Regions from separate parts of the Hydrogenophaga soli genome, predicted to be linked through region 1. Evidence: predicted binding sites of a transcription regulator. Region 1 holds the regulator's gene; each other region holds the start of a gene.
What was found. The regulator sigma-54, encoded in region 1, starts transcription at its own class of promoters, with help from an activator protein. The targets are predictions, from matches to a motif close to TGGCANGNAANCTGCTTT.
Positions count from the first base shown of each region.

Region 2: the regulator sigma-54 is predicted to act here: its motif matches at 2,432-2,449, upstream of glnK (P-II family nitrogen regulator).
Region 3: the regulator sigma-54 is predicted to act here: its motif matches at 3,485-3,502, upstream of ACYVB7_RS12370 (ammonium transporter).
Region 4: the regulator sigma-54 is predicted to act here: its motif matches at 1,212-1,229, upstream of nifH (nitrogenase iron protein).

Region 1 is NZ_BAAHAK010000002.1:30,384-37,342, reverse strand. It holds gene ACYVB7_RS03335 (M48 family metallopeptidase) at 51-803, shown strand; gene ACYVB7_RS03330 (glycosyl hydrolase family 8) at 808-1,827, shown strand; gene ACYVB7_RS03325 (RNA polymerase factor sigma-54) at 1,845-3,443, opposite strand; gene lptB (LPS export ABC transporter ATP-binding protein) at 3,451-4,173, opposite strand; gene lptA (lipopolysaccharide transport periplasmic protein LptA) at 4,239-4,895, opposite strand; gene ACYVB7_RS03310 (thiol:disulfide interchange protein DsbA/DsbL) at 5,019-5,663, opposite strand; gene ACYVB7_RS03305 (SPOR domain-containing protein) at 5,739-6,494, opposite strand; gene argS (arginine--tRNA ligase) at 6,541-6,959, opposite strand, start outside.
Region 2 is NZ_BAAHAK010000004.1:20,907-27,865, forward strand. It holds gene ACYVB7_RS08325 (hypothetical protein) at 31-354, opposite strand; gene amt (ammonium transporter family protein) at 468-2,024, opposite strand; gene glnK (P-II family nitrogen regulator) at 2,057-2,395, opposite strand; gene ACYVB7_RS08340 (YifB family Mg chelatase-like AAA ATPase) at 2,613-4,202, shown strand; gene ACYVB7_RS08345 (hypothetical protein) at 4,243-4,512, opposite strand; gene ACYVB7_RS08350 (EAL domain-containing protein) at 4,626-6,959, opposite strand, start outside.
Region 3 is NZ_BAAHAK010000006.1:106,712-113,670, forward strand. It holds gene ACYVB7_RS12355 (ribulose-bisphosphate carboxylase) at 1-1,148, shown strand, start outside; gene ACYVB7_RS12360 (DUF3334 family protein) at 1,243-1,947, shown strand; gene ACYVB7_RS12365 (SlyX family protein) at 1,953-2,171, opposite strand; gene ACYVB7_RS12370 (ammonium transporter) at 2,194-3,396, opposite strand; gene ACYVB7_RS12375 (LysR family transcriptional regulator) at 3,593-4,552, opposite strand; gene ACYVB7_RS12380 (HAD family hydrolase) at 4,658-5,392, shown strand; gene rpe (ribulose-phosphate 3-epimerase) at 5,445-6,137, shown strand; gene ACYVB7_RS12390 (class 1 fructose-bisphosphatase) at 6,257-6,959, shown strand, end outside.
Region 4 is NZ_BAAHAK010000003.1:332,665-339,623, forward strand. It holds gene ACYVB7_RS07385 (NAD(+)--dinitrogen-reductase ADP-D-ribosyltransferase) at 1-327, opposite strand, end outside; gene ACYVB7_RS07390 (hypothetical protein) at 343-951, opposite strand; gene nifH (nitrogenase iron protein) at 1,357-2,238, shown strand; gene nifD (nitrogenase molybdenum-iron protein alpha chain) at 2,329-3,789, shown strand; gene nifK (nitrogenase molybdenum-iron protein subunit beta) at 3,834-5,390, shown strand; gene ACYVB7_RS07410 (ribonuclease HepT family protein) at 5,440-5,799, shown strand; gene ACYVB7_RS07415 (2Fe-2S iron-sulfur cluster-binding protein) at 5,814-6,125, shown strand; gene ACYVB7_RS07420 (group II truncated hemoglobin) at 6,080-6,601, opposite strand.

The DNA of each region.
Region 1 (6,959 bases):
AAGAGATAATCCGGCGCCCGTCATTCAAACCATACATCAGGAGGTAATTCATGAAACGTCGCGATTTGATTTCTGTCACCCTGCTCGCCTCGGGCTTCAGCGCCATGAGCCCCGTGCAGGCCCAACTCAATTTCGGCAAGATTTTTGAAGCAGGACAGGACTTGGCCAAAGCCGAGTCCATCACCGATGCCGAGCTGCAAAGCTACTTCGATCAAATGACCACGGAAATGGATCATCAGAATCAAGTGGCCCCCAACAACAGCCCCTACGCCCAACGGCTGTCCAAAATGGTGAAGGGCCTGCAAACCTATGACGGCTTGCGCTTGAACTTCAAGGTCTACATCACACCGCAAATCAATGCTTTTGCCATGGCCAATGGCACGATCCGTGTGTATTCCGGGCTGATGGATGCATTCACCGACGACGAGGTTCGGTACGTGATTGGCCACGAAATTGGCCACGTGAAATCGGGTCACTCCAAAGCGCGCATGCAGACGGCCCTGCGCACCAGCGCCTTGCGCAAAGGCGTGGAATCCAGCAACACCCGCGTGGGGGCGTTGGCCAGCTCCGCGCTGGGCGATTTGTTTGAAAAAGTGGTCAAGGCACAGCACTCTCAATCCAACGAACGTGAGGCGGATGACTACGCACTGAACTTCATGCGCAACCGCAAGTACACCCCCCAAGCATGCGTCAGCGCCTTGGACAAGCTGGCCGCGTTGACGGGCGACACGGCAAGCAGCATCCTCTCGACGCATCCTGCCCCCAAGGATCGCGCCGACCGGTTGCGAACCCAGCTGGGGTGAATCCGTGGATCGACGCTCGTTGCTGCGCTGCGCCGTTCTGCTGGGACTGAGCGCGCCGCCCATCGCCCAGGCCCAAGCCCAAGCCCTGCGGGGCTGGGACGATTGGAAGGCCACCTACGTGGCCTCCGACGGGCGCGTGACCGACACCGGACAGCGCAACATCAGCCACTCCGAAGGTCAGGGCTTTGGCCTGCTGCTGGCCACCGCGGCAGGTGACAAGGCCACATTCGAACGCATCTGGGCCTGGACGCAAGCCAACCTGGGCAAGCGCCCCGACGGCCTGTTTGCCTGGCGCTGGGAGCCGGGCCGCGGCATCACCGACATGAACACCGCCACCGACGGCGACCTGTTCATCGCCTGGGCCCTGCAACGCGCCGCCGAGCGCTTCAACCTGCCGGAGCTGAAAGGCCGCGCCGCGGCCATCGGCCAGGCCATCCGCGACAAGGTGGTGCAGGACGGCACGCCCTGGGGCACCATCATCAAACCCGGGGTGGACGGCTTTGGCACCCCGCAGGGGCAGGTGGTCAACCTGTCGTACTGGGTGTTTCCGGCCTTCGAGGCGCTGAACAAGGTGGATCCGCACCCGCAGTGGCAGGCCCTCACCACGTCGGGGTTGCGGTTGGTGGAAGTGGCCCGCTTCGGCCGTTGGAGCCTGCCGCCCGACTGGCTGCTGCTGGTCAACCCGCTGGCCCCTGACCCCAGCCGCCTGCCCCGCTATGGCTACGACTCAGCCCGCGTGCCGCTGTACCTGCACTGGGCGGGCCACGCCACCCCCGGGCGAATGGAAGGCTTCAAGAAGTTCTGGACCCACTTCCAGTGCGACGGCTTCCTGCCCGGCTGGGCCAACGTGCAGGACAACTCCATCGACAGCTACGGGGCCGACCCCGGGGTGCAGGCCATCCGAAGCCTGCTGACCACTGGCAAACCGCCCAGCTCACGCCTGCCCATGACGGCCCAGAGTTACTACTCGGCCACCCTGGGCATGCTGGTGGAGGTGGCGGCGCGGGAGGGTGGGCGCAAGTAGCGCGGCAAGCCGCGTGCTCAGAGCGCCTTGCGCAAGCTGGCCGGGGCGATTTTCAGCGCCTCGCGGTACTTGGCCACGGTGCGGCGGGCGCACTCGATGCCCTGCTCTTTCAGCATGTCCGACAAGGCGTTGTCCGACAGCGGCTTTTTGGGGTCTTCCCCCGCCACCAGCTGCTTGATGAGCGCCCGCACCGCGGTGCTGGAGGCGTTGCCCCCGGTTTCGGTGCCCAGGCTGGAGCCAAAGAAGTACTTCAGCTCGTAGGTGCCAAACGGCGTGGCCATGTACTTGGCGGTGGTCACGCGGCTGATGGTGGACTCGTGCAGGCCCAGCTCGTCGGCAATCTCGCGCAGCACCAGCGGGCGCATGGCCAGCTCGCCGTGCATGAAGAAGTTGCGTTGGCGCTCCACGATGGCACTGGAGACGCGCAGGATGGTGTCAAACCGCTGCTGGATGTTCTTGATGAACCAGCGCGCCTCTTGCAGGCGCTGCTGCATGCCCGCGCCGTCGCCACGGCTCCCTCGGCCTTCGCGCAGGGCGGCGGCGTACACGTCGTGCACCCGCAGCTTGGGCATGACCTCAGGGTTGAGCTGCACCTTGAAGCCGCGCCCCGCGCGGGTCACCAGCACATCGGGCACCACCATCTGGCCTTCCAGGTTGGCAAAACGGCGACCGGGCCGGGGTTCGAGCTGGGTGATGAGGGCCAGCGCCTCGCGCACCAGCGGCTCTTCCAGCCCGCACACCAGGGCCAGCTTGCGGGTGTCGCGGCGGGCCATCAGGTCCAGGGGTTGCTGGCAGATGGCCAGCGCGGCCCGGGCTGCGGGGGTGTTGCGCAGTTCGTTGATCTGCAAGCGCAGGCACTCGCCCACGTCGCGTGCGCCCACCCCGGGCGGGTCCATGTTCTGCAGCCAGCCCAAGGCCGTGCGCAGCAGTTGCACGGTGGCCTCACGGCGCTCCTGCACGGCGAGGTCGTCCGGGTTGCCGGGCTCGAACGAGGCGGCCAGGTCTTCCAAGGGGTCGGCCAGGTAGCCGTCGTCGTCCAGCGACTCGATCAGCGCGTACAGCGCCGCCTGTTCCTCGGGGCTGAGGCGCAGGCCCAGGGCCTGCTGGTGCAGGTGGGCCTGCAGGGTGATGTGCTCACTGGCGAGGTCGGCGGCGCTGGCGGTGTCATCGTCGTCGTGGCTGCCGGTGCCCCGGGCGGGGGCTTCGCCGCCCCACTCGCCGTCGTCGGGTTGCATGTCCACGGTGCCGTCACCCGACCAGTCGGGCTCGGTCAGGCTGACATCGTCACCCGACGAGGCTTCGGGGGTTGACTCGGCAGAATTTGATGACTCAAAAACAGACTCAGCGCTTGATGTGCCTGAACTTTCTGCTACACCTTCCATGGCGCGCTCGGACAACACATCCCCCAGGCTGACCGGGGCATCGGCGGTTTCCAGGCCAAACGACTCGCGCTCGGCGGCCTCGTCCTGACGCTCCAGGAAGGGGTTTTCGTCGAGCATCTGCTCGACCTCCTGCCCCAGCTCCAGCGTGGACAGCTGCAACAGCCGAATGGACTGCTGCAGCTGGGGCGTGAGCGCCAGGTGCTGCGAGACGCGGAGGGACAGGCCTTGTTTCATGGGCGCATCACATGCGGAAGTGTTCGCCCAGGTACACCCGGCGCACGTCGGCGTTGTCCACAATCTCGGCGGGCGTGCCCTGCGCCAGCACCGTGCCGTCGTTGATGATGTAGGCGTGGTCGCAAATGCCCAGCGTCTCGCGCACGTTGTGGTCGGTGATCAGCACCCCGATGCCCCGCGCCTTCAGGAAACCGATGATGCGCTGGATCTCGATGACGGCGATGGGGTCGATGCCGGCAAACGGCTCGTCCAGCAGGATGAAGCGGGGCTGGGTGGCCAGTGCCCGGGCAATTTCCACCCGCCGCCGCTCGCCCCCCGACAGCGCGGGCGCCGGAGAGTGGCGCAGGTGGTCCACCCGCAAGTCGGCCAGCAGGGCGTCCAGGCGCTGCTGCACCACCGCGGGCGACAGGCGTTTGCCCTGTTCGTCGTGCTGCAACTCCAGCACGGCGCGCACGTTGTCTTCGACGTTGAGCTTGCGGAAGATGGACGCTTCCTGCGGCAGATAGCCCAACCCCAGGCGCGAACGGCGGTGGATGGGCTGATGTTCAATGGGCTGGCCGTCCAGGAAGATGTCACCCCCATCGGCCCGCACCAGGCCCACGATCATGTAAAACGAGGTGGTCTTGCCCGCGCCGTTGGGACCCAGCAGGCCCACCACCTCCCCCTCGTTGACAGCCAGCGACACGTCCTTGACCACCTTGCGGCTGCCGTAGGACTTGCGCAGGTGCATCGCCTCCAGACGCACCGGCTGGGGTGCATCGGGTTCGAGGGCAAGGCGGACACTGGCGCCGCCGCTCACCGGCCAACCCCATCCAGCACGGGGGCCGACCGCAGACGCGCCGGGTCGGTGGCCGCAGGGGCCGGAGCCCCTTCGGCAGGCCGTGGCGTGGGCGTCAACATCGCCCGCACGCGGCCAGAAGGGTTGGAAGGCGTCTTGCTGGCCTCGCCACCGTCCACCGAGAAGGTTTCCGCGGCGTTGTTGTAGACGATCAGGCTGCCCGAGGTTTCATCGGCCAGGGTGGCTCCACGGTAGCGGCGCAGCATGGCGCGCTGCTCGAACCGCACCACGTCGGTCTGTCCGTTGTAGTCGATGCGATCGGACACACCCTCGATGTACTCGTCCAACCCCTCGCGCTTCTGGCGGAAAAAGGCGGGCTTGGCGGCTGAACCGGTGACCACCCCGAACTGGTTGCCCTGGGCGTCCTGACGGACTTCGACCTTGTCGCCCCGGATGACGATGGTGCCCTTGGTGATGACCACATTGCCGGTGAACACGCTGAGCTGACGCACGTCGTCGTAGCGCAGGCTGTCGGCCTCGGCATTCATGGGCTTGTCGCGGTCGGCCTTTTCGGCATGGGCCGCGGCACACAGCCACAGCGCACTCAAGGCCACCCAGCCACACCCCAGCCGCCGCAGGCCGGAAACAAGGGCATGCGGTCGGGCGCTGGGCACAGGGGGAGTGGAACGAGGAGTCACAAGCAAACTCATGGCGGCATGGTATTTGCTTGTCATTGTAGCGGTGCCGTCGGGATTTCCTGACGGCACCAAAGGCAAAAACGCGAGAGTCTGAGGCTTTCAGCCCTTGCGGCTGGCCTCTGCCAGCTGGTTCACCACCGCCAGCGCACGTTCACCGGTGCCCGCTGTGGACGGGGACGTGAAATACCGCCCGGCCACACCCAACGCGGGCACGCCGTCAAGCTTGTAGGCCTCGGCCATCTGCGCCGCACGCTTGAGCTTGCCCGCCACCGAGAAGGCATTGAAGAACTCCAGGAACTTGGCCCGGTCCAAGCCTTGGCGAGCCGCCCAGTTGGCGATGTCGTCGGGCGTGGACAACTTCTGGTGTTCACCATGGATGGCCACGAACACCTTGGCATGCAGTTCGTCGAGCTTGCCCATGGCTTCCAGCGCAAAGTACAGCCGCTGCAGCGGCTCCTGGGCCGAACTGAAGGCAATGGGGTTGCGACGCACCACGATGTGGGCGGGTTGCTTCTTGACCCAGGTGTCGAAGGTGGGCTCGAACTTGGCACAGTGCGGACACCAGTAGCCGAAGAACTCGATCACCTCCACCTTGCCTGCGGGCGAGTCCACGGGGGCGGGACTGGCCAATTTGAGGTAGTCCTTGCCCTCCTTGAAGGCTTCGGTTTGGGCCTGGGCGGTGGTCACCAGGGCGGGGGCAGCAGCGGTCAGCAACGCGACCTGCGAAAACTCACGACGACGCATGGAATGGTTTCTCCTTGTGGGCAATCAGTGTGGGGGGCGCGTGTTTTGGTTCCCCGGGGTGGGGAACCCAGGGTTTCAACGTTGCACGCGGACCAGGGCCGTCTCCAGCCCGCTGGGGGCCAGGTCTTCCTTCATTTTTTCAGCATCGCTCAGGCGTTCGTAGGGACCCAGGCGCACGCGGTAGACGGTCTTGCCGTTCTGCTCACGCTCGGACACCTTGGCATCCAGGCCCATCAGCACCAATTTGGCGCGCTGTGCCTGGGCATCCTCCGGGGTGCGAAACGCCCCCACCTGCACAAAAAAGGTGAACGGCTCAGCGGCTGCGGGGGCAGGCACGTCGCGGGGGGTGGTCGCGGCCACGGTCTTGCCCTGCACCTTGGACGAGGCCAGGTCGCCCAGCGGGTCGGAGGAATAGGTCTTGCCTTTGGGCTCCACCGGGGCTTCCGCCGGGGCCTTGGCTGCTTCGGTCGGCTTGGCGGGGGCTTCGGCCTTCTTGGCGGGCTCGGGGGCAGGGGTGGGCTCGGACGGCGCATCCGCCGGGGCATCGCCCTTGGCCGCCGACTTGGAGGGCTTGCCCCCCAGCGCCGCATTGGGGTTCCAGTTGCGGTTGCGGTCGGCCTCGGCCGCGTCGTCGGACGCCGGACGGGAAATGACCCGCTCCACAAAAGGCACGGGCACCTTGGTGACGTACACCGCCACCACCAGGGCCCCCACCAGGCCCAGCAGCACCCCGAGGATCAACCCCAGAAAGGTGCCCCCCTGCTGGGTGCGTGGTGGGGCGCACTTCGGTGCCCGACTCGGGCCTGGGCGACGGTTCTGACAGTCCTTCATGGGCAAGACCTTTGCAATGTGCCGTGAGCGAAACAGACCCAGGGGGTCACATGCGGGTGGGGGCACTCACCCCCAGCACCGCCAGGCCATTGGCCAACACTTGGGCCGTGGCCGCCACCAGGGCCAGACGGGCGCGTTTGACGGCCTCGTCGTCCACCAGGATGCGCTCGGCATCGTAATAGCTGTGGTACGTGGACGCCAGTTCGCGCAGGTAGAAGGTGACGTCGTGCGGCGCAAAGTCGGTGGCCGCCGCGGTCAGCATGGCCGGGTACTGCGCCAGCTTGAGCATCAGGGCCGCGGCCTGAGGGCTTTCCAGCGCCGACAGATCGGCCTGCGCCAGCGTGGCCACGTCGCCACCGTCTTTCTCGGCCCAGGCCGCCAGCACCGAGCAGATGCGGGCGTGGGCGTACTGCACGTAGTACACCGGGTTGTCGTTGTTCTGGGCCAGGGCCAGGTCGATGTCGA
Region 2 (6,959 bases), on a different contig from region 1:
GTTGAAAAAGCTTGGCCGGGGTGGGCTTCGTCAGTGCGTGTAGCCGCTGCACGCCCCGGCATTGGGGCGGCCTTTGCATTCGCGCCGCAGGCGGCGTTCGCGCTCATAAGGGGTTTCGCCCCCGGGCAGGCGTTGGCGAGGGTCGATGTGGTCCACCCGTTGCAGCTTCTTTTTCGGTGCAGCGGTGGAGGCTTGGGCCTGGGGCAGGGCCACCGCCAGCAGACCCATGCCGCACAGGCCAATGCACAGCGCCCGCTTCAACGTGTGCACGGCCTTTGGCAACGGCTTTCGGGCAAGGGTCGGGGCTGGGCGGGGGTGGTCGCCTGGGCCGGGCAGGTGGGTGGTGGACCGCATGGTGAATCTCCCTGGAACATTGGATGTGCCCGGATTGTGGCCTGCCCAGACGCAAAAAAAGTCCGCGGCCTTGCGGCCAGCGGACTCAAACCATCCAAAGGAGACTCAGGAGATCAGCGGTTGTAGGCGGTTTCGCCGTGGCTGGAGATGTCCAGACCTTCGCGCTCTTCCTCTTCGGTGACGCGCAGGCCGATGACCATGTCCACGATCTTGTAGGCCACCACAGACACCACGCCGGACCACACCACGGTCAGCAGCACGGCCTTGGTCTGGGTCCAGACCTGACCGGCAATGGTGTAGGCATCACCCGTCACCATGGCCACCGTGGTCCAGTCGGCCACCAGCGAGGGGCCGCCCAGGTTGGGGCTGTTGAACACGCCGGTCAGGATGGCACCCATGATGCCGCACACGCCGTGCACGCCGAACACGTCCAGAGAGTCGTCAGCGCCCAGGATCTTCTTCAGACCGTTGACGCCCCACAGACCGGCAAAGCCCGACAGGAAGCCGATGATCAGCGCACCGCCGATGCCCACGTTGCCAGCGGCAGGGGTGATGGCGACCAGACCGGCCACGGCACCGGAGGCGGCACCCAGCATGGAGGCCTTGCCACGCATCATGGATTCACCCACGCACCAGGCCAGCACAGCAGCAGCGGTGGCGGCAAAGGTGTTGATGAAGGCCAGGGCGGCGAAGCCGTTGGCTTCCAGGGCGGAACCGGCGTTGAAACCGAACCAACCCACCCACAGCAGGGAAGCGCCCACCATGGTCAGCGTCAGGCTGTGAGGAGCCATGGACTCTTTGCCGTAACCCACGCGCTTGCCCACCATGTAGGCACCGACCAGACCGGCCACGGCGGCGTTGATGTGCACCACGGTGCCACCGGCGAAGTCCAGTGCGCCCCATTGCCAGATCAGACCGGCCTTGCCGTTCATTTCGTCCACCACGTTGGCGGCGGTGTAGGCGTCAGGGCCCATCCAGAACCACACCATGTGGGCAATGGGGGCGTAGCTGAAGGTGAACCAGATCACCATGAACATCAGCACGGCAGAGAACTTCATGCGCTCGGCAAAGGCACCCACGATCAGGGCGCAGGTGATGCCGGCGAACGTGGCCTGGAAGGCGGCGAACACGATCTCGGGAATGACCACGCCTTTGCTGAAGGTGGCGGCGTTGGCGAAGGTGCCCGCGGCGTTGTCCCAGATGCCCTTCATGAACAGCCGGTCAAAGCCACCCACGTAAGCACTGCCCTCGGTGAAGGCCAGGCTGTAACCGTAGATGAACCACAGCACCACGATCAGGCTGAACGTGACCATGACTTGCATCAGCACGGACAGCATGTTCTTGCTGCGCACCAAGCCACCGTAGAACAGGGCCAGGCCAGGCACGGTCATCAGGATCACCAGCAGGGTGGAGACCATCATCCACGACGTGTCACCCTTGTTGGGCACGGGAGCAGGCGCGGCGGCGGCTTCGGCCGGTGCAGCGGCGGCTTCCGCGGGGGCCGGGGCCGCAGCGGGGGCAGCAGCAGGTGCGTCAGCCGCAGGAGCAGCAGGGGCCGCTGCGGTGGCCGCAGGGGCGTCGGTGGCGGGAGCGGCGGTCTGGGCTTGGACCGCCAGCCCACCGAAGGCCAGGCCCATGCCCAGCAGCAAGGTTGCAAACAACTTTTTCATGATCGGGCTCTTTCTGGTTTGTCGGGGGTCGGTCAGAGGGCTTCCTTGCCGGTCTCGCCGGTGCGGATGCGCACGACCTGCTCCAGCGGGAACACAAAAATCTTGCCGTCGCCGATCTTGCCGGTGCGGGCCGCACCTTCAATGGCCTCGATCACGCGGTCCACCAGCTCGTCGGCCACCGCAGCCTCGATCTTGACCTTGGGCAGGAAATCGACCACGTATTCCGCGCCGCGGTACAGCTCGGTGTGGCCTTTTTGGCGACCAAAGCCCTTGACTTCGGTGACCGTGATGCCCTGCACGCCCATGGCCGACAGTGCTTCGCGCACCTCGTCCAGCTTGAAGGGTTTGATGATGGCGGAAACTAGTTTCATGAGAGCACACTCCTCGACAATGACGACGAAGCGGGACTAGCACAGACCGTGCCAGTCCATGTTCCCACCACTCCACGCCATGGTCCTGCCGCACCCGGGTCACGCTATGCTGGTGCCCCGCTTCGCGGCCGGGAAAACCGGGTTGTCCCCGGCCGAATGCACCATTAGCGTGCACAACCCGGCGTTTTGCCATGCACCACAACAGGGAGAGAGACAGATGGGACTGTCCGTGATTCAAAGTCGTGCGCTGGTAGGGCTTTCTGCCCCATCGGTGTGCGTGGAAGTGCACCTGGCCAACGGCCTGCCCAGTTTCACGCTGGTGGGCCTGGCCGACACCGAGGTGAAAGAAGCCCGCGAACGCGTGCGCTCGGCCTTGCACCATGCCGGGCTGTCTTTCCCCAGCAACCAGCGCATCACCGTGAACCTGGCCCCGGCTGACCTGCCCAAGGACAGTGGCCGCTTCGACCTGCCCATTGCGCTGGGCATCCTGGCCGCCGACGGCCAGCTGGACACCGCCCGCCTGGCCCACCATGTGTTTGCCGGTGAACTGAGCCTGGGCGGCGAGTTGCGCCCCGTGCGCGGGGCCCTGGCCTTGTCGTTGGCCCTGCAAGCCGAGGCCGAACGCCTCGGCACCCCGCCGCTGACCCTGGTGCTGCCCCCGGGCAGCGCCGAAGAAGCCGCACTGGTACCCGGCACCCGCGTGGTGCGGGCCCGCCACCTGCTGGACGTGGCCCGCGCACTGGCCCCCGAAGGCTCCGCGCTGGTTCAAGACACCCCACCCGACCCCGACGGCTGGACCGTGCTGGCCGCCACCGAGCCCCCGTTGGACAGCCCCGTGCCCGACCTGGCCGACGTGGTGGGCCAGGCCGCCGCCCGCCGCGCCCTTGAAATAGCCGCCGCCGGGGGCCACAGCCTGCTGATGAGTGGACCGCCCGGCGCGGGCAAGAGCATGCTGGCCCAGCGGTTTGCCGGGTTGCTGCCCCCGCTTACGCGCCAGCAGGCGCTGGAGACAGCGGCCATCGCCTCGCTGGCAGGCCGGTTCGACTTGGCCCATTGGGGCCACAGGCCCACGGTGGCGCCTCACCACAGCGCCAGTGCGGTGGCCCTGGTGGGTGGCGGTTCACCCCCCAAACCCGGCGAGATTTCACTGGCGCACCACGGCGTGCTGTTTCTGGATGAGCTGCCCGAGTTTCCCCGGGCCGCGCTCGAAGCCTTGCGCGAGCCGCTGGAAACCGGCACCGTGCGCATCAGCCGCGCCACCCAGCGCACCGACTTTCCCGCCCGGTTCCAGCTGATTGCCGCCATGAACCCCTGCCCCTGCGGCTACCTGGGCCACCCCCACATTGCCTGCCGCGACACGCCCGACCAGGTGGCGCGCTACCAAGGCAAACTCAGCGGCCCCTTGCTGGACCGCATCGACCTGCATGTGGAAGTGCCCGCCTTGCCCCCGCAAGAGTTGCTGGCCGCACACGGCGCCGCCGCGGATGCCTCAAAACCCCACCACGAACCCACGGCGGTGGTGCGCCAGCGGGTGTTGACCGCGCAACACAAGGCCATGGAGCGCCAGGGTTTTCCCAATCAGACCCTCAGCGGCGATGCGCTCACCGCCCATGCCCGGCTGGACGATGCCGCCCGCCAGTTCCTGCAAAAAGCCGCCGCACGCCTGGGTTGGTCGGCCCGCAGCACCCACCGGGCCTTGCGCGTGGCCCGCACCATTGCCGACTTGGCGGGGACCGACACCGTGAACAGTGTCCACCTGGCGGAAGCGGTGCAGTACCGCCGGGCACTCTCAGGTGTTCAAAAGTGACGCCCTCTGCGCACGAGAGCGGACGAGATGGCGATGGGTCTCAGCGCTGCTCGTAGCGGTCAGCGGCCGCAAACAGGTCGGCAGCAAAACCTGGGTCGGTGTGCTGGATGCGCGATGCGTAGGCACGCACGGCCTCGGCGTCTTCAGCATCGGCCAGTGCACCGGCACGGTCCGGGTGAGGTGCAGCTGCGGCTTGCCACAGCGCCGTGGCCAGGTGGCGAGAGGCCGTCAGCAACTCCTGAAAGGCCGCACCCACGCCAGTGGGTTGGTGACTGGACAGCGAAAGTCCGTTGAAAGTGGTGCTTGCCATGATGATCCTCCTGTGTTCATAAATCAGCTTGGGATCAAATATAGGGTAAACCCTAGACTTGACGCAAGGGTTTTCCCTAATAACCACACCGTCGGCATCAGAACTGCACGCCCTCAACCCCGTCCAGGGGTCACACCGGACCACCATCCCCCCGTCTGCGTCACCCAGGCCAGCAAGGCCTCTTGCGGCATGGGGCGTGCAAAACCATACCCCTGCAACTCGTCGCACCCCAGCGCGGTGAGGGCCTGGGCGGTGGGCATGTTCTCCACGCCCTCGGCCACCACGCGCAAGCGCAGGGTGTGCCCCAGACCGATGACCGCCTGCACGATGGCGGCGTCGGCCGCGTCATCCAGCATGTTGTGCACAAACGACCGGTCCACCTTGAGCTTGTCGATGGAAAAGCGCTTGAGATAGGCCAGGCTGGAATAACCCGTGCCAAAGTCGTCGATGGACACCTGCACCCCCAGGTCCTTGAGGGCGGACAGCTGCTGCTGTGCCACCTCCGGGCTGTCCATCAGGTGGGACTCGGTCAACTCCAGCTCCAGTTGATGGGCCGACAGGCCCGAACACTCCAGCGCCGCGCGCACCTGGGCCACCAGTTGCTCATCGGCCAACTGGGCGGCCGACAGGTTGACCGACAGCTGCAAACCGGCCAGCGCCGGGGCCTGGGTGGCCATGTCCACCCACTGGCGGCACGCCTGCTCCAGCACCCACGGGCCGATGGCCTTGATGAGCCCGGTTTCTTCGGCGAGCTGGATGAAATCTCCCGGCGGCACCTGCCCCAGCGTGGGGTTGTGCCAGCGCAGCAAGGCCTCGGCCCCGTTGACCCGACGGGTGCGGGCGCACAAGCGGGGTTGGAAGTGCAGGCTGAACTCGGACTGCGCCAGCGCCATGCGCAGCTGGGTCTCCATGACCTGGCGGGCCGTGACGCGCTGGTCGGTCTCGAACGAGAAGTAGCGGGCCGTGTCGCGCCCAGCGGACTTGGCCTCGTACATGGCCGCGTCGGCGCGGCGCATCAGCTCGTCCTGGTCGGTGGCGTCGTGCGGGTACAGGGCCACCCCCACGCTGCACGACACCGACAGGGTGTGCCCTTCCACCACCATGGGCTGGCGGATGGTGGGGATGAGGCGCTGGGTGACCAGGGCGTCCAGCTCGTCACGCCCGGCCACATGGCGCATGACGATGACGAACTCGTCGCCCCCCAGGCGACTGACGGTGTCGTGGGCCCGCACCGACTGCACCAGGCGCTTGGCCACGGTGCGCAACAGGCCGTCACCAATGTGGTGGCCCAGGGTGTCGTTGATGAGCTTGAAACGGTCCAGGTCGATGAACAGCACGGCCACCTGTTCACCCGAGCCCTTGGCCTGATCCAGGGCTTCGCTCAGGCGGATCTGGCACAGCGCCCGGTTGGGCAGCTCGGTCAACACGTCGTGCTGGGCCAGGAAGCGGATGCGCTCCTCCTTGGCCTTGCGGTCGGTGATGTCGATGGCAATGCCGATGTAGTGCGAAGCCTCGGTGCCCCCGCCCTCGCGCACCGCCGACACCATGAGCCAGGCCGGGTAGGTGTCGCCCGACTGGCGGCGAAACCGCACCTCGCCCTGCCAGGCGTCCTTGTCGGTCATGGCATCCCATTGCGGGCCGGGACCGTCGATGAGCAGGGACAGGTCTTCGCCGATCACCTCGTAGAACTCGTACCCGGTGCTGCGGCAGAAGGCGGCGTTGACGCTGATGACCTGACGCTGCGCGTTCATGATGGTGATGCCCTCGGACGACGCCTCGAACACCTTGGCCCACAGCTCCAGCCGCTGTTCCATGACCTTGAGCACGTTGATGGGGGTGAAGGCGGTCAGCACCGCGTCTTGCCCCTGGAACCTGAGCCGCCGGGCCGACAGCACCGCCCACCCAGGTTCAGAGCCGCCATGCCAGCGCACCTCGAACTCGTCCACCTGCCCGCGGTCGGCCAGGCGCTGGAAGAACCGGGCGCGCACCCCGGGCTCCAGCCCCGTGCGCCAGGGGTCTTGCACGCAGTCGCCCACCCAGGGCTTGCCCGGGGTGTTGAGGTGCAGGATGCGGTGGTCGGGCACCGACGTCACCACCAGCGGAATGGGAAACGCCTCCAGCAGCCCCTTCTGGGCCTCGGCGGCGCGGGCGCTGGCCGCCAGCTCCTGTTGCACCAGGCGGTCGTGGTCCAGCTGGGCCAGCATGTCGTTGAAGGCGTTGAACAGCCGCCCGATCTCGTCGGCACTGTGCCACTGCGCGCGCTGGGTGTAGTCGGTGGTCTGGCGCACGCGCTCGGCCACGGTGGCCAGGTCGCGCAAGGGGCGGGCAATGTGGCTGGCCACCAGGTACACCAGCGACAGGATGCCCCCCAGCAGCGCCAGCGCCGTGCCCAGGTGCAGCACCATGCGCATGTACAAACCCCTGACGCGCTGGGCCAGCAAACCGTC
Region 3 (6,959 bases), on a different contig from region 1:
CCACCGAGGACATGCGCATTGCCTATCCGCTGGCCCTCTTTGATCGCAACGTGATCGACGGGCGCATGATGCTGGTGTCCTTCCTCACGCTGACCATTGGCAACAACCAGGGCATGGGGGACATCGAACACGCCAAGATGATCGACTTCTGGGTGCCGCCCGAGGTGATCCGCCAGTTCGACTGCCCGGCCACCAACCTCCAGGACCTGTGGCGCATCCTGGGGCGTCCGGTGCAAGACGGGGGCTACATCTCGGGCACCATCATCAAGCCCAAGTTGGGTCTGCGTCCCGAGCCCTTTGCCCAGGCGGCGTATGAATTCTGGCTGGGCGGCGACTTCATCAAGAACGACGAACCCCAGGGCAACCAGGTGTTTGCACCGCTGAAAAAGACCATCCCCCTGGTGTACGACGCCATGAAGCGTGCCATGGACGAGACCGGGCAGGCCAAGCTGTTTTCGATGAACATCACCGCCGACGACCACCACGAAATGCTGGCGCGGGCCGACTTTGCCTTGGAAGTGTTCGGCCCCGATGCCAACAAGCTGGCCTTCCTGGTGGATGGCTACGTGGGCGGTCCGGGCATGGTCACCACGGTGCGGCGGCAGTACCCCAATCAGTTTCTGCACTACCACCGGGCGGGTCATGGGGCGGTCACCTCGCCCAGCTCCAAGCGGGGCTACACCGCGTTTGTGCTGGCCAAGATGAGTCGGTTGCAAGGGGCCTCGGGCATCCATGTGGGCACCATGGGTTACGGCAAGATGGAAGGTGAGGGCGACGACAAGGTCATTGCCTACATGATCGAGCGCGACGAATGCCAGGGGCCGGTCTACTTCCAGAGGTGGGATGGGGTCAAGGCCACGGCCCCCATCGTTTCGGGGGGCATGAACGCCTTGCGCCTGCCCGGTTTTTTCGAAAACCTGGGGCATGGCAACGTCATCAACACCGCGGGTGGCGGGGCCTACGGGCACATCGACAGCCCGGCCGCCGGGGCGATCTCCCTGCGCCAGTCGTACGAGTGCTGGAAGGCCGGGGCCGACCCTGTGGAGTGGGCCCAGGAACACCGCGAATTTGCGCGGGCGTTCGAATCGTTCCCGGGTGATGCCGACCGCCTGTACCCGGGCTGGCGGCAAAAGTTGGGCGTGGCCTGAGCCTGGCTGTTGCGCAGGGGTCACGAAGGGTGGGGGACGGGGTGGCAAAGGGCTACATTAAGCCCTTCTGTTCCCTCCACCTGAGTTCACCGCAATGTCTCCCCTTCTTCACGAAGATCCGTCCACCACCCATGGCACCGAGCATGTGCTGATGAGCCTGTGCAACTCGGTCACCAAGGTGCTGACCGTGGCGACACACACGCAAATCCAGTACTCCGGCATGGTGCAGCGCATCTCCAAAACCTGCCTCAAGCCCGACATTGGCTGTTTTGTGTTGTTCGACGGCGGGTTTTCCGGCTTGGTGATCCTGAACTTCTCCGGTGCCGCCGCCATGGAGATGTACCAGAACTACATGGTCAGCATGGGCATGCCGCGTGACGAACTGGCCAGCTCCTACACCTCGGACGAGGTCAGCAACGTCATGGGCGAGCTGATGAACCAGGTGCTGGGCGATTTCACCAGCAAGGTGCGGCGCGAGCTGCAGACCCACATCACGCAAAACCAACCCAAGATGCTGGTGTTGAACAAGCAGGTGCAGCTCAGTGTGGACGCCAACCTCGACAAGCCCGAGGCCCGGCGCGTGACGTTCTACACCGGCAAGAACCACATTTTTTACCTGGAGCTGGCGATGGACCACACCGAGTTCATCAAGCTCTACGACTTTGAGCCCCAGGCCGAACCCGAGCCCGACCAGGTCATGGCCGAAGTGGCCGCCTCGCCCGCCGGAGGTGGCGCGCCCGTGCCCCCGCCCGCGGACGCATCCGACACCGACGAACTGCTGCGTTCGCTGGGCATGTGACCCATTCAGTAATGCGGCGGCAACTCGTCGCGCAGGCTGCGAAATTCGCCGGGTGACGCCTGCCGCGCCAGTTGCTGGCGCAGCTGCGTCACTTCATGGGTCAGCCGGTCGATCTGGTCTTGCTGGCGGGCCACCAGGGTGTTCAAGGTGTCCAGCAGGTCATCGGCATAACTGGCTTTGATTTCCAGCGCGGTCAGGCGGTCGTCCACGGTTTGAGTGCTCATGCCCGCCATCATGCAACAGGGTTCACCAACTGGCTTCGCGGTCGGGTGTGGCGCTGATGCGGTGAATGCTCAGGTCGGCACCGTCGAATTCGGCCTCCTGATCGAGTCGCAGCCCCACGGTGGCTTTCAGCGTGCCATACACCACCGCGCCGCCCAGCAGCGCCCAGGTGACGCCCAATGCGGTGCCGATGGCCTGGGCGATGAGGTTCACCCCACCCAGGCCGCCAAAGCCCGTGCTGCCGAAAATGCCCGCGGCCAGTCCGCCCCAGGTGCCACACAGGCCGTGCAAGGGCCAGACGCCCAACACATCGTCCACCTTCCAACGGTTTTGCGTCCAGGTGAACATCACCACAAACAGCACACCAGCCACTGCACCCACCACCAGGGCACCCAGCGGATGCATCAGGTCGGAGCCGGCGCACACGGCCACCAGGCCGGCCAGCGGGCCGTTGTGCACAAAGCCGGGGTCGTTCTTGCCCGCCACCAGGGCGGTGAGCGTGCCGCCCACCATGGCCATGAGTGAGTTGACGGCCACCAGGCCGGACATTTTGTCCACGGTCTGGGCGCTCATCACGTTGAAGCCAAACCAGCCCACGCACAAGATCCAGGCTCCCAAGGCCAGGAAGGGGATGTTGGACGGCGGGTGGGCCGACATGGCGCCGTCCTTGCGGTAGCGGTTGGACCGTGCGCCCAGCAGCAGCACTGCGGGCAGGGCGATCCAGCCGCCCACCGCATGCACCACCACAGAACCCGCAAAGTCATGAAACTCCGCCCCGGTGAGGTCCTTGATCCACGCCTGCACGCCAAAGTGCTGGTTCCAGGCAATGCCCTCGAAGAATGGGTACACCACACCCACGATGACCGCAGTGGCCATCAGTTGGGGCCAAAAGCGCGCCCGTTCGGCAATGCCACCGGAAATGATGGCGGGGATGGCGGCGGCAAAGGTGAGCAGGAAGAAGAACTTCACCAGCTCGTAGCCGTTTTTCTGGGCCAGCTGCTCAGCCCCCACAAAGAAGTGGGTGCCGTAAGCCACCGCATAACCCACCACAAAGTAGGCGATGGTGGAGACCGAAAAGTCCACCAGGATCTTGACCAGGGCGTTCACCTGGTTCTTTTTGCGCACGGTGCCCAGCTCCAGGAACGCAAACCCGGCGTGCATGGCCAGCACCATGATGCCTCCCAACAGAATGAACAGTGCGTCTGTGCCTTGTTTTAGTGCATCCATATCCATCAATGCCTTGAATTGGTGAGTTGTGGTTCAAAACAGTGCACTCCACCGCCATGAACGGATGACGAAGTGCGTGCACCAAAGAAAAGCAATTAACGCGCCAATTTGGTGTTTGCGGCTGATTTTGGGGCGATTTGTGGCAAGGATTTGCGTTTGTGTGGTGCGTTCGGCACCGTGGGTGGGCGCTTGAGGCTCAGGGTGTGTGTGTGCTTGGTGCATCGCCGGGCAGCGACACCAGCGGGCCGTAAATGCGGGCCAGGTGGCCTTCGGCTCGCTCCAGCATGAAGTAGCGGAAGGCTTCCGCGGCAGGCGACAGCATTTTGGACAGCATGTGCACCACGTTCCAGGCCCGCACGATGGGGGTGCCTTCCACGTCCAGTTTGGCCATGAGCTTGTGCTCCAGCTCCAGCCCGATGGTGTGGAGGGACAGAAAGCTCAGCCCCATGCCCGCCATCACGGCCTGTTTGATGGTTTCGTTGCTGGACATTTCCATCACCACCCGGGGCTCCAGCCGGTGCTTGTCCAAAAAGGCTTCCATGGCGGCGCGGGTGCCGGAACCCCGTTCGCGCACGATGAAACCATGGGGGCGCAGGCTTTCCACCGTGGGGTGGCCGAACTTCAGCAGCGGGTGGTCGGTGGGGGCCACGAACACATGGGGGTGTGCGGCAAAGGGCTCGGCACGCGTGGCCAGCTCGCGCGGCGGGCGGCCCATGACGGCAATGTCCACCTCGTTGCCTTGCAGCAGCTTGACCAGTTGTTCCCGGTTGCCGGTGGCCAGGCGGATTTCCACGCCCGGGTGCTCCCGCTGGAATTCGCCCAGCAGGCGCGGCAAGAAGTATTTGGCGGTGCTGACCATGCCGATGGTGAGCGTGCCTGCCTCCACCTGTTGCAGGCGGGCGGCCATGTCCTCGGCGTCTTTCAGCGTGGCCAGCATCTTGCGGGCGTAGACCAGCATGTACTCGCCCGCGGTGGTCAGGGCCACCTGGCGCCCGCTGCGCTCGAACAGGGGCAGGCCCACATGGCCTTCCAGCTCCTTGACCTGCATGGTCACCGCGGGCGGCGTGAGGTGCAGGGCCTCGGCGGCGCGGGCAAAGCTGAGGTGGCGCGCCACCTCGCTGAACACACGCAGTTGGCGAAAGGTGGCGTTTTTCATTCAGCAATACCTGAATCGAGCATAAAGTAAATGTGAATTTACCTTACTTTCGCCTGTGCTTACAGTTGGCTTCAACGACCTTCAACCCCTTCACAGGACGTGGCCATGACCCTGCTGCAAGCCTTGATTTTTGACGTGGACGGCACCCTGGCCGACACCGAGCGGGCCCACCTGGCGGCGTTCAACCACGCCTTTGCCGAAGAGGGGCTGGACTGGCACTGGGACGAGGCGCTGTACACCCGGTTGCTGGACATTTCCGGGGGCAAGGAGCGCATGCTGCACCACTGGCGCAGCGTCAACCCCCACCTGAAGGACATTGGCGGCGCGGGGGTGCGCGACACCCTCGACCGCCTGCACCAGGTCAAGACCGCAGCCTACGAACAGGCCGTGAACGATGGGGCGGTGGCCCTGCGCCCCGGCGTGTTGCGGCTGATGGACGAAGCCTTGCGCGCCAACATCCGCTTGGCCATTGCCACCACCACCTCGCCCGTCAACATCGCGGCCCTGCTGCGCCGTGCCATTGGCGTGGACTGGCGCAGCCACTTTGTGGCCATTGGCGACGCCTCCACCGCGCCCCTCAAGAAACCACACCCGCAGGTGTACCGGCACATGCTGTCGGCCCTGGCGCTGCCCGCTTCGGCCTGCGTGGCGTTTGAGGATTCGGCCAATGGCCTGCAGGCGGCCACGGCGGCGGGGTTGGCCACGGTCATCACGCCCACGTCGTTCACGCGGCACCACGACTTTGGCCAAGCCTTGCGGGTGGTGCCCGACCTGAACCAGGTGGGGCTGGCCCATGTGCGCAGCTGGCACGCCGAGGCGGTGGGGGCGGGCGTTCAGTGACAATTCAGCCCCTCCACCCTCTGTTGTTCACGCATTCATTGCAGGTTTTTCCATGAGCTCCAACGTTCGCATCGCCCCCTCCATCCTGTCCGCCGACTTTGCCCGCCTGGGCGAGGAAGTGCGCGCCATTGAAGCCGCCGGGGCCGACCTGGTGCACTTTGACGTGATGGACAACCACTACGTGCCCAACCTCACCATCGGCCCGCTGGTGTGTGAGGCCATCCGCCCGCACGTGAAGATCGGGATTGACGTGCACCTGATGGTGGAGCCGGTCGATGCGCTCATTCCGCTGTTTGCCAAGGCCGGGGCCAACATCATCACCTTCCACCCCGAGGCCAGCCGCCACGTGGACCGCACGCTGCAACTGATTCGCGACCACGGGTGCAAGGCCGGGTTGGTGCTCAACCCCGCCACCTCGGTCCATGTGCTGGACCACGTGATGGACAAGCTGGACATGGTGCTGTTGATGAGCGTCAACCCCGGGTTTGGCGGGCAGAAGTTCATCCCCAGCACGCTGGACAAGCTGCGCACCGTGCGCCAGCGCATCACCGCCCACCAAGCCGAAGGCGGCCAGCCCATCTGGTTGGAGGTGGACGGTGGCGTCAAGGTGGACAACATTGCCGAGATCGTCCGCGCCGGGGCCGACACCTGCGTGGCCGGCAGCGCCGTGTTCGGTTCACCCGATGCCGATGGCGGCTACCGTGGCGTGATGCAGGCCCTGCGCGCCGCGGCGGCCACCGCCTGACGGTCTGACGGCCTGAGCCGGACCACCGGCTTCGCACCACTCACTGGTTTTCGACTTTCATGCCCCGCTGCGGCGGGGCAGGGGACGGTGTTGTCTTTTTGTTCTTGCCCGAGGTGATCATGCCCTTGTCTCAACGCTCCACATTGACGCAGTTCCTCATCGAGGAGCGTCGCCGTTACCCGCAAGCCAGTGGCGACTTCAACGCCTTGCTGCTGGACGTGGCCCTGGCCTGCAAGGCCATTGCCCGGGCAGTGGCCTTTGGCGAGCTGGGCGGCATGCTGGGCAACCACACCGGAGAGGCCGAGGCCGTCAGCACCAACGTGCAGGGCGAGGTGCAAAAGAAGCTGGACGTGATCAGCAACGACATGTTCATCCGCACCAACGAATGGGGCGGCACGCTGGCCGGGCTGGCGTCGGAGGAAATGGAGCAGCCCCACCAGATCCCCGCCCAGTACCCTCGCGGCAAGTACCTGCTGGTGTTCGACCCGCTGGACGGCTCCAGCAACATCGACGTGAACGTGTCGGTGGGCAGCATTTTCTCCATCCTGCGGGCGCCGCAGGCGGTGGTGGACAGTGGCCGCGACGTGACGGTGGACGACTTTCTGCAACCCGGCACCCGGCAGGTGGCTGCGGGCTATGCCATCTACGGCCCCACCACCATGCTGGTGCTGACGGTGGGCAATGGCGTCAACGGCTTCACGCTGGACCCCAGCCTGGGCGAGTTCAAGCTGACGCACCCCCACATCCAGGTGCCGGTTGACACGCACGAATTTGCCATCAACGCCTCCAACAGCCGCTTCTGGGAGGCGCCGGTCAAGCGGT
Region 4 (6,959 bases), on a different contig from region 1:
GGCGTCCATGCCCCAGCCTTGCAGCAGCTTGCGCCAGCTGCTGCGCCAGCGGCGCTGCTCGGCGGCGCTCCAGCGGGCGCTTTCGGCGGGTGGGGGGCGGCAAAGGCCAAACGCTATGTCCAGGTAGTGCACAAACACCTCGGCGGCTTCGGCCAGGCTGGGGCTGCGCGCCAGCAGGGCAAACAGGCCCGGGTGGGCCTCACGGGTGCCGGCAATGGACAGCGGCACCGGGTTGGCGTTGAACGCCTCGCTGGCCAGCACCGGCGCGGGCACGCCCACCAGGTTGGTGGTGTACCAGTGCCGGGGCTGTTCGGTGTCGTCGTCCACAGGCCGGGGGAAGGCTCAGACGGGGCGGTTTTCGTTGGGGTTGCGCACGGGGCCCATGAGCTTCAGGCCCTCTTCGTAGCTGAGGGGCTCGAATTGGCCGCTGAACTTGAGGGCGGCATCGGCCACGGCGTCGAGCTTGCCCGCGGTGTCCTTCTTCTTCAGGTCGCCCTTTTCCAGGTAGAGCAGTTCCAGCATCTCGTTGTAGACGGTGTTTTCCAGGATGGGCAGCACGTAGAAGGTGGCCCCGCCGTAGGTGACCTGGTATTTCTTGCTCAGGTCGATGTTGTCGCAGTAAAGAAAGTACTTGCCCTGGGGGCTGAGGGTGTCGCCCAGGGCTTCGGCCACGTCTTTCAGGTACTCGAAGGACAGCAGCCAGCCGCAGAAGAAGGGCAGGTGTTTCTCGCCTTCCTGCCCGATGGCCATGACCTGGTCGCAGGTGAGTTCGGGGGGGCGGGCTTCGTCGGCCAGCTTGGCGGCAAAACGCAGCGCCAGTTCACCGCGGAAACCCACGCGACCCGGCTTGTGGGTGGCGGCCTTGAGCACGGGGTTGAGCAGGCGGCCTTCCTGTTCCAGGCGGGCAAACGCGGTGTCCGACAGGGCGGTGCGTTCCAGAGTGGCGGTCATGTTCGGTCCTTTGAAGGGGTGGTGGAAAGACGCCCTCCTTCTGCAATGAACGTACCAACCCCGACAAGGCCCACACGGCGCAGCAAATGCGACACAAACCCGCCCCGCGGCCCCACGGCGTGTGGGTTTTGGCGGCGCGCCTGGCCCGCTTTGTCGGGAAGCAAACAAAGCGCCAAAACGCCCTTTTCAACCCCGCACAAAGCCATTTTTCCTTTTGAAAACAACCAGTTAACACGCACACAAAGGCGGTTGGCACGACATGGCACGGAAGCTGCGAAAGGGGGCCTGCGCGGACTCAAGTCCTGCCGATGCGTGAACCGAATAAGAAGACCAACGGGCACGTCAGGCTGACACGGTCGCGGCTTCGCAACCTTGTTTCTCAACCTTCCTGAATGGAGCACTGAAATGGCCAAACTTCGGCAAATCGCCTTCTACGGCAAAGGTGGCATCGGCAAGTCCACCACCTCGCAAAACACCCTGGCCGCGCTGGCGGAAATGGGTCAGAAGATCCTCATCGTCGGCTGCGACCCCAAGGCCGACTCCACCCGCCTGATCCTGCACGCCAAGGCACAGGACACCATCCTGTCTCTGGCCGCTGAAGCCGGCAGCGTGGAGGACCTGGAGCTGGAAGACGTGATGAAGATCGGCTACCGCGACATCCGTTGCGTGGAGTCCGGTGGCCCGGAACCCGGCGTGGGCTGCGCGGGTCGCGGGGTGATCACCTCCATCAACTTCCTGGAAGAAAACGGCGCTTACGACGGCGTGGACTACGTCAGCTACGACGTGCTGGGTGACGTGGTGTGCGGCGGCTTTGCCATGCCCATCCGCGAGAACAAGGCGCAGGAAATCTACATCGTCATGTCCGGCGAAATGATGGCCATGTACGCCGCCAACAACATCAGCAAGGGCATCTTGAAGTACGCCAACAGCGGTGGCGTGCGCCTGGGCGGCCTGGTGTGCAACGAGCGCCAGACCGACAAGGAACTGGAGCTGGCCGACTCCCTGGCCAAGATGCTGGGCTCCAAGCTCATCCACTTTGTGCCGCGCGACAACATCGTGCAACACGCCGAGCTGCGCCGCATGACCGTGCTGGAGTACGCCCCCGACTCCAAGCAGGCCCAGGAATACCGCACGCTGGCGCAGAAAGTGCACGGCAATGCGGGCAACGGCACCATCCCCACCCCCATCACCATGGACCAGCTGGAAGACCTGCTGATGGAGCACGGGATCATGAAGCAGATCGACGAGTCCGAAGTCGGCAAGACCGCCGCCGAGCTGGCCGCCTGACACCCAGCCTCAGGGCCAGGGCCGCGCAGCACCCGCCTGCGCGGCCCTGCGGCCCGGCCCACGCATCCCCTTACCTCACGGAGTTTTCCCATGACCGCCACCGTTGAAGAGCGCAAGGCCGCCAACAAGGCCCTGATCGATGAAGTGCTGAAGGCTTATCCCGAGAAGATGGCCAAGCGGCGCGCCAAGCACCTGAACACGTTTGAAGAAGGCAAGCCCGACTGCGGCGTGAAGTCCAACATCAAGTCGCTGCCCGGCGTCATGACCATCCGCGGCTGCGCCTACGCAGGCTCCAAGGGGGTGGTGTGGGGTCCCATCAAGGACATGGTGCACATCAGCCACGGCCCCGTGGGCTGCGGCCAGTACAGCTGGGCCGCCCGTCGCAACTACTACATCGGCACCACGGGTGTGGACAGCTTCGTGACCATGCAGTTCACCAGCGACTTCCAGGAAAAAGACATCGTCTTCGGCGGTGACAAGAAGCTGGACAAGATCATTGACGAAATCCAGGAGCTGTTCCCCCTGAACAAGGGCATCAGCATCCAGTCTGAATGCCCCATCGGCCTGATCGGTGACGACATCGAGGCCGTGTCCAAGAAAAAGAGCAAGGAGTACGAAGGCAAGACCATCGTGCCCGTGCGCTGCGAGGGTTTCCGCGGCGTGAGCCAGTCACTGGGCCACCACCTGGCCAACGACGCCATCCGCGATTGGGTGTTCGACAAGAACGACCCCAACAAACACGAGTTTGTGTCCACGCCCTACGACGTGGCCATCATCGGTGACTACAACATCGGCGGCGACGCCTGGAGCAGCCGCATCCTGCTGGAAGAGCTGGGCCTGCGCGTCATTGCCCAGTGGTCGGGCGACGGCTCCATTGCCGAGCTGGAAAACACCCCCAAGGCCAAGCTGAACGTGCTGCACTGCTACCGCTCGATGAACTACATCAGCCGGCACATGGAAGAGAAGTACGGCATTCCATGGGTGGAATACAACTTCTTCGGCCCCAGCCAGATTGAAAAGAGCCTGCGCGAAATCGCCAGCCACTTCGACGACACCATCAAGGCCAATGCCGAGAAGGTGATTGCCAAGTACCGCCCGCTGGTGGATGCCGTCATCGCCAAGTACAAGCCCCGCCTGGAAGGCAAGAAGGTCATGCTGTACGTGGGTGGCCTGCGCCCCCGCCACGTCATGGACGCCTACCACGACCTGGGCATGGAGGTGGTGGGCACGGGCTACGAGTTTGCCCACAACGACGACTACCAGCGCACCACCCACTACATCAACGACAGCACGCTGATCTACGACGACGTGACCGGCTACGAGTTCGAGAAGTTCGTGGAAGGCATCAAGCCCGACCTGGTGGGCTCGGGCATCAAGGAAAAGTACGTGTTCCAGAAGATGGGCGTGCCCTTCCGCCAGATGCACAGCTGGGACTACAGCGGTCCCTACCACGGCTACGACGGCTTTGCCATCTTCGCCCGTGACATGGACATGGCCATCTCCAGCCCGATCTGGGGCCTGACACAGGCCCCCTGGAAAAAAGCCGCCTGAGGCTGACGAAGCCCCGCGCCCCACCCCATTTTTTGGAGTTCATCATGCCCCAATCAGCCGATAAAACCCTGGACCACGAACTGCTGTTCCGCGAGCCCGAATACCAGGCCATGCTGGCCAACAAGAAGCAGTTCGAGTTCGGCCACTCGCCCGAGGCCGTCAAGCAGGTCATCGAGTGGACCAAGACCGAGGACTACAAGCAAAAGAACTTTGCCCGCGACTCGCTCACCGTCAACCCTGCCAAGGCCTGCCAGCCCCTGGGCGCGGTGTACGTGGCCAACGGCTTTGCCAAGACCCTGAGCTTTGTGCACGGCAGCCAGGGCTGCGTGGCCTACTACCGCAGCCACTTCAGCCGCCACTTCAAGGAGCCCACCTCCTGCGTGTCGTCGTCCATGACAGAAGACGCCGCCGTGTTCGGCGGCCTGAACAACATGGTGGACGGCCTGGCCAACGCCTACAGCCTGTACAAGCCCGACATGATCGCGGTGTCCACCACCTGCATGGCCGAGGTGATCGGTGACGACCTGAACGCCTTCATCAAGACCGCCAAGGAAAAAGGCAGCGTGCCCGCCGAATACGACGTGCCCTTTGCCCACACCCCGGCCTTTGTGGGCAGCCACATCACCGGTTACGACAACGCCCTGGCCGGTGTGCTGTCCCACTTCTGGGACGGCAAGTCGGGCACGGCCGAGCCGCTCAAGCGCGTGCCGGACGACAGCATCAACTTCATCGGCGGCTTCGACGGTTTCGTCGTGGGCAACATGAAGGAAATCCGCCGCATCTTCAGCCTGTTTGGCGTGAAGGTGAACGTGCTGTGCGACCCCTCCGGCAACTGGAGCACCCCCACCGACGGCGAGTTCCGCATGTACGAAGGCGGCACCACCAAGGAAGAGGTGGAGGCCGCCCTGCACGCCAAGGCCACCATCGTGTTCCAGGAGTTCTGCGCCGAGAAAACCGCCAAGCTCATCGCCGAGCACGGCCAGGAGGTGGTGGTGCTCAACGCCCCCGTGGGCGTGGCCGGGACCGATCAGTTCCTGATGGAAATTGCCCGCCTCACCGGCAAGCCCATCCCCGCCGAACTGGAACTGGAACGCGGCCAGCTGGTGGACGCCATGGCCGACAGCCAGGCCCACCTGCACGCCAAGCGTTTTGCGCTGTACGGCGACCCCGACCAACTGCTGGGCTACACCCAGTTCCTGCTGGAGCTGGGGGCCGAGCCCGCCCATGTGCTGTCCACCAACGGCAACGACACCTGGGCCGCCAAGGTGCAAAAGCTGTTCGACTCGTCGCCCTACGGCGCCGGCTGCAAGGTCTACCCCAAACGCGACCTGTGGCACCTGCGCTCGCTGCTGTTCACCGAGCCGGTGGACTTTGTCATCGGCAACACCTACGGCAAGTACCTGGAGCGTGACACCCAAACGCCGCTGGTGCGCCTGGTGTTCCCCATCTTCGACCGACACCACCACCACCGCTACCCCACCTGGGGCTACGAGGGTGCCCACCGCATCCTGGTGACGCTGCTGGACGAGTTCTTCGAAGCGCTCGACGCCAACACCATCGAGACCGCCAAGACCGACTACAGCTACGACATCATCCGCTGATGAAAAGGTGGGGGCGGGCGGGTCCACGGGGGCCTGCCCGCCCCATGCCATGTACCACCGTTCGCTGTACGACATCGTGATGGACACGGGCCGCGCCATCACCACGCTGACCCAGGAAATGCAGCACGAGGACGAGCTGTTTGCCAGCCCACTCACGCTGCGGGCGGTGGAGGCCCAACTGCTCATCATGGCCCACACGTTGGGCAACGTCACCCCCCTGCTGCACCAGAACCTGCCCCATGTCGATTGGGTGGGCTGGCAGGCCCTGCACGACAAGCTGCGCCGCGGCGTGCAGCCCCGGCGCGAGGAAACCTGGTACGCCATCAACGGCCTGGTGCCGCAAACCCTGGCGCTGCTGCAAGAATTGCGGCGACGCCAACCCAGCCTGTTCGAGTGGGGGTTGGGCTGACGCACCGACCCTCCATGAAACTGCTGATCCAACCCCTGGGCTCCTGCGTGCCGGTGCATCCCGGCCAGACCCTGCTGCAAGCCGCAGAAGCGGCTGGGGTGGTGCTGCCCAGTTCATGCCGCAACGGCACCTGCCGGGCCTGCCTGGCGCAGTTGACCGCCGGGCAGGTGCGCCACTTGGTGCCCTGGCCCGGCCTGTCCGCCGAAGAAAAGGCAGCGGGCTGGGTGCTGCCTTGCGTGGCGGTGCCCGAGGGGGACGTGGCGCTGTTTCAACCCGAGGCTCAACCCGAGGTTCCACCCGACGCGTGTGTGGGCGGCACGGCCTGAGGGTTGACCTCCATGGGCCGACCGGGGTGGGGCCGCCAGTGGCCCCCGGCATCGGTGTTGCGGATGAAGTCGGCCACCTTGGCAAACGCCGCCTCCAGCTGGGTGCGCAGCTCGGCATCGGCACAGGTTTCGGCCAGGGCCTGGCGCATGCAGGCCATCCAGGCATCCCGCGCGGCGGCGTCGATCTTGAACGGGTGGTGGCGTCGGCGCAGCATGGGCGAGCCCCGCTCGGCGCTGTAGGCCTTGGGGCCCCCCAACCATTCGCTCAGGTACAAGACCAGCACGCGTTGTGTGTCGGTCAGGTCGTCGGCGTGCATGGCGCGCAGGGTGGTGGCATCGGGCCGGGTGTCCATGGCGCGGTAGAAGGCATTCACCAGGCGCACCACCGCGTCGTGTCCGCCCAGGCGTTGCCAGTGCGGGTTGGCGGTTGGCACGGGCGGGGCGATGGGCAGGTCGGGGTGGGGCGTGGGGTTCATGACACGGGGCTCCTTGGTGGCGGGTGTGTGCAAGGGGCGTACCAGCTTGGCTTTTGCGTTCGTTGCGTGGTGAGTCGTTGGGGCTTTAAGGGCAAGTCCTCGCGGCGGGGTGGGGCGGGTGGGCTGTGCGGTGGGTGCCTCGCCGGTGATCGGCTTTCAGCCGATTCCGCTGCGGTGCTCGACCGGGGGGCGTCGTCGCGGAACTCACTGCGTTTTGCCTTTGGCAAAACTCCGTTCAAACAGCCGCGACGAGTCAGAAGTTGAGGGTGCGCTGCCGCGCACCCCGCCCCGCGGTCTGTGCGCCTCGCCACCGGCGAAGGCATCCACCGCACAGCCCACCCGCCCCACCCCGCTGAGG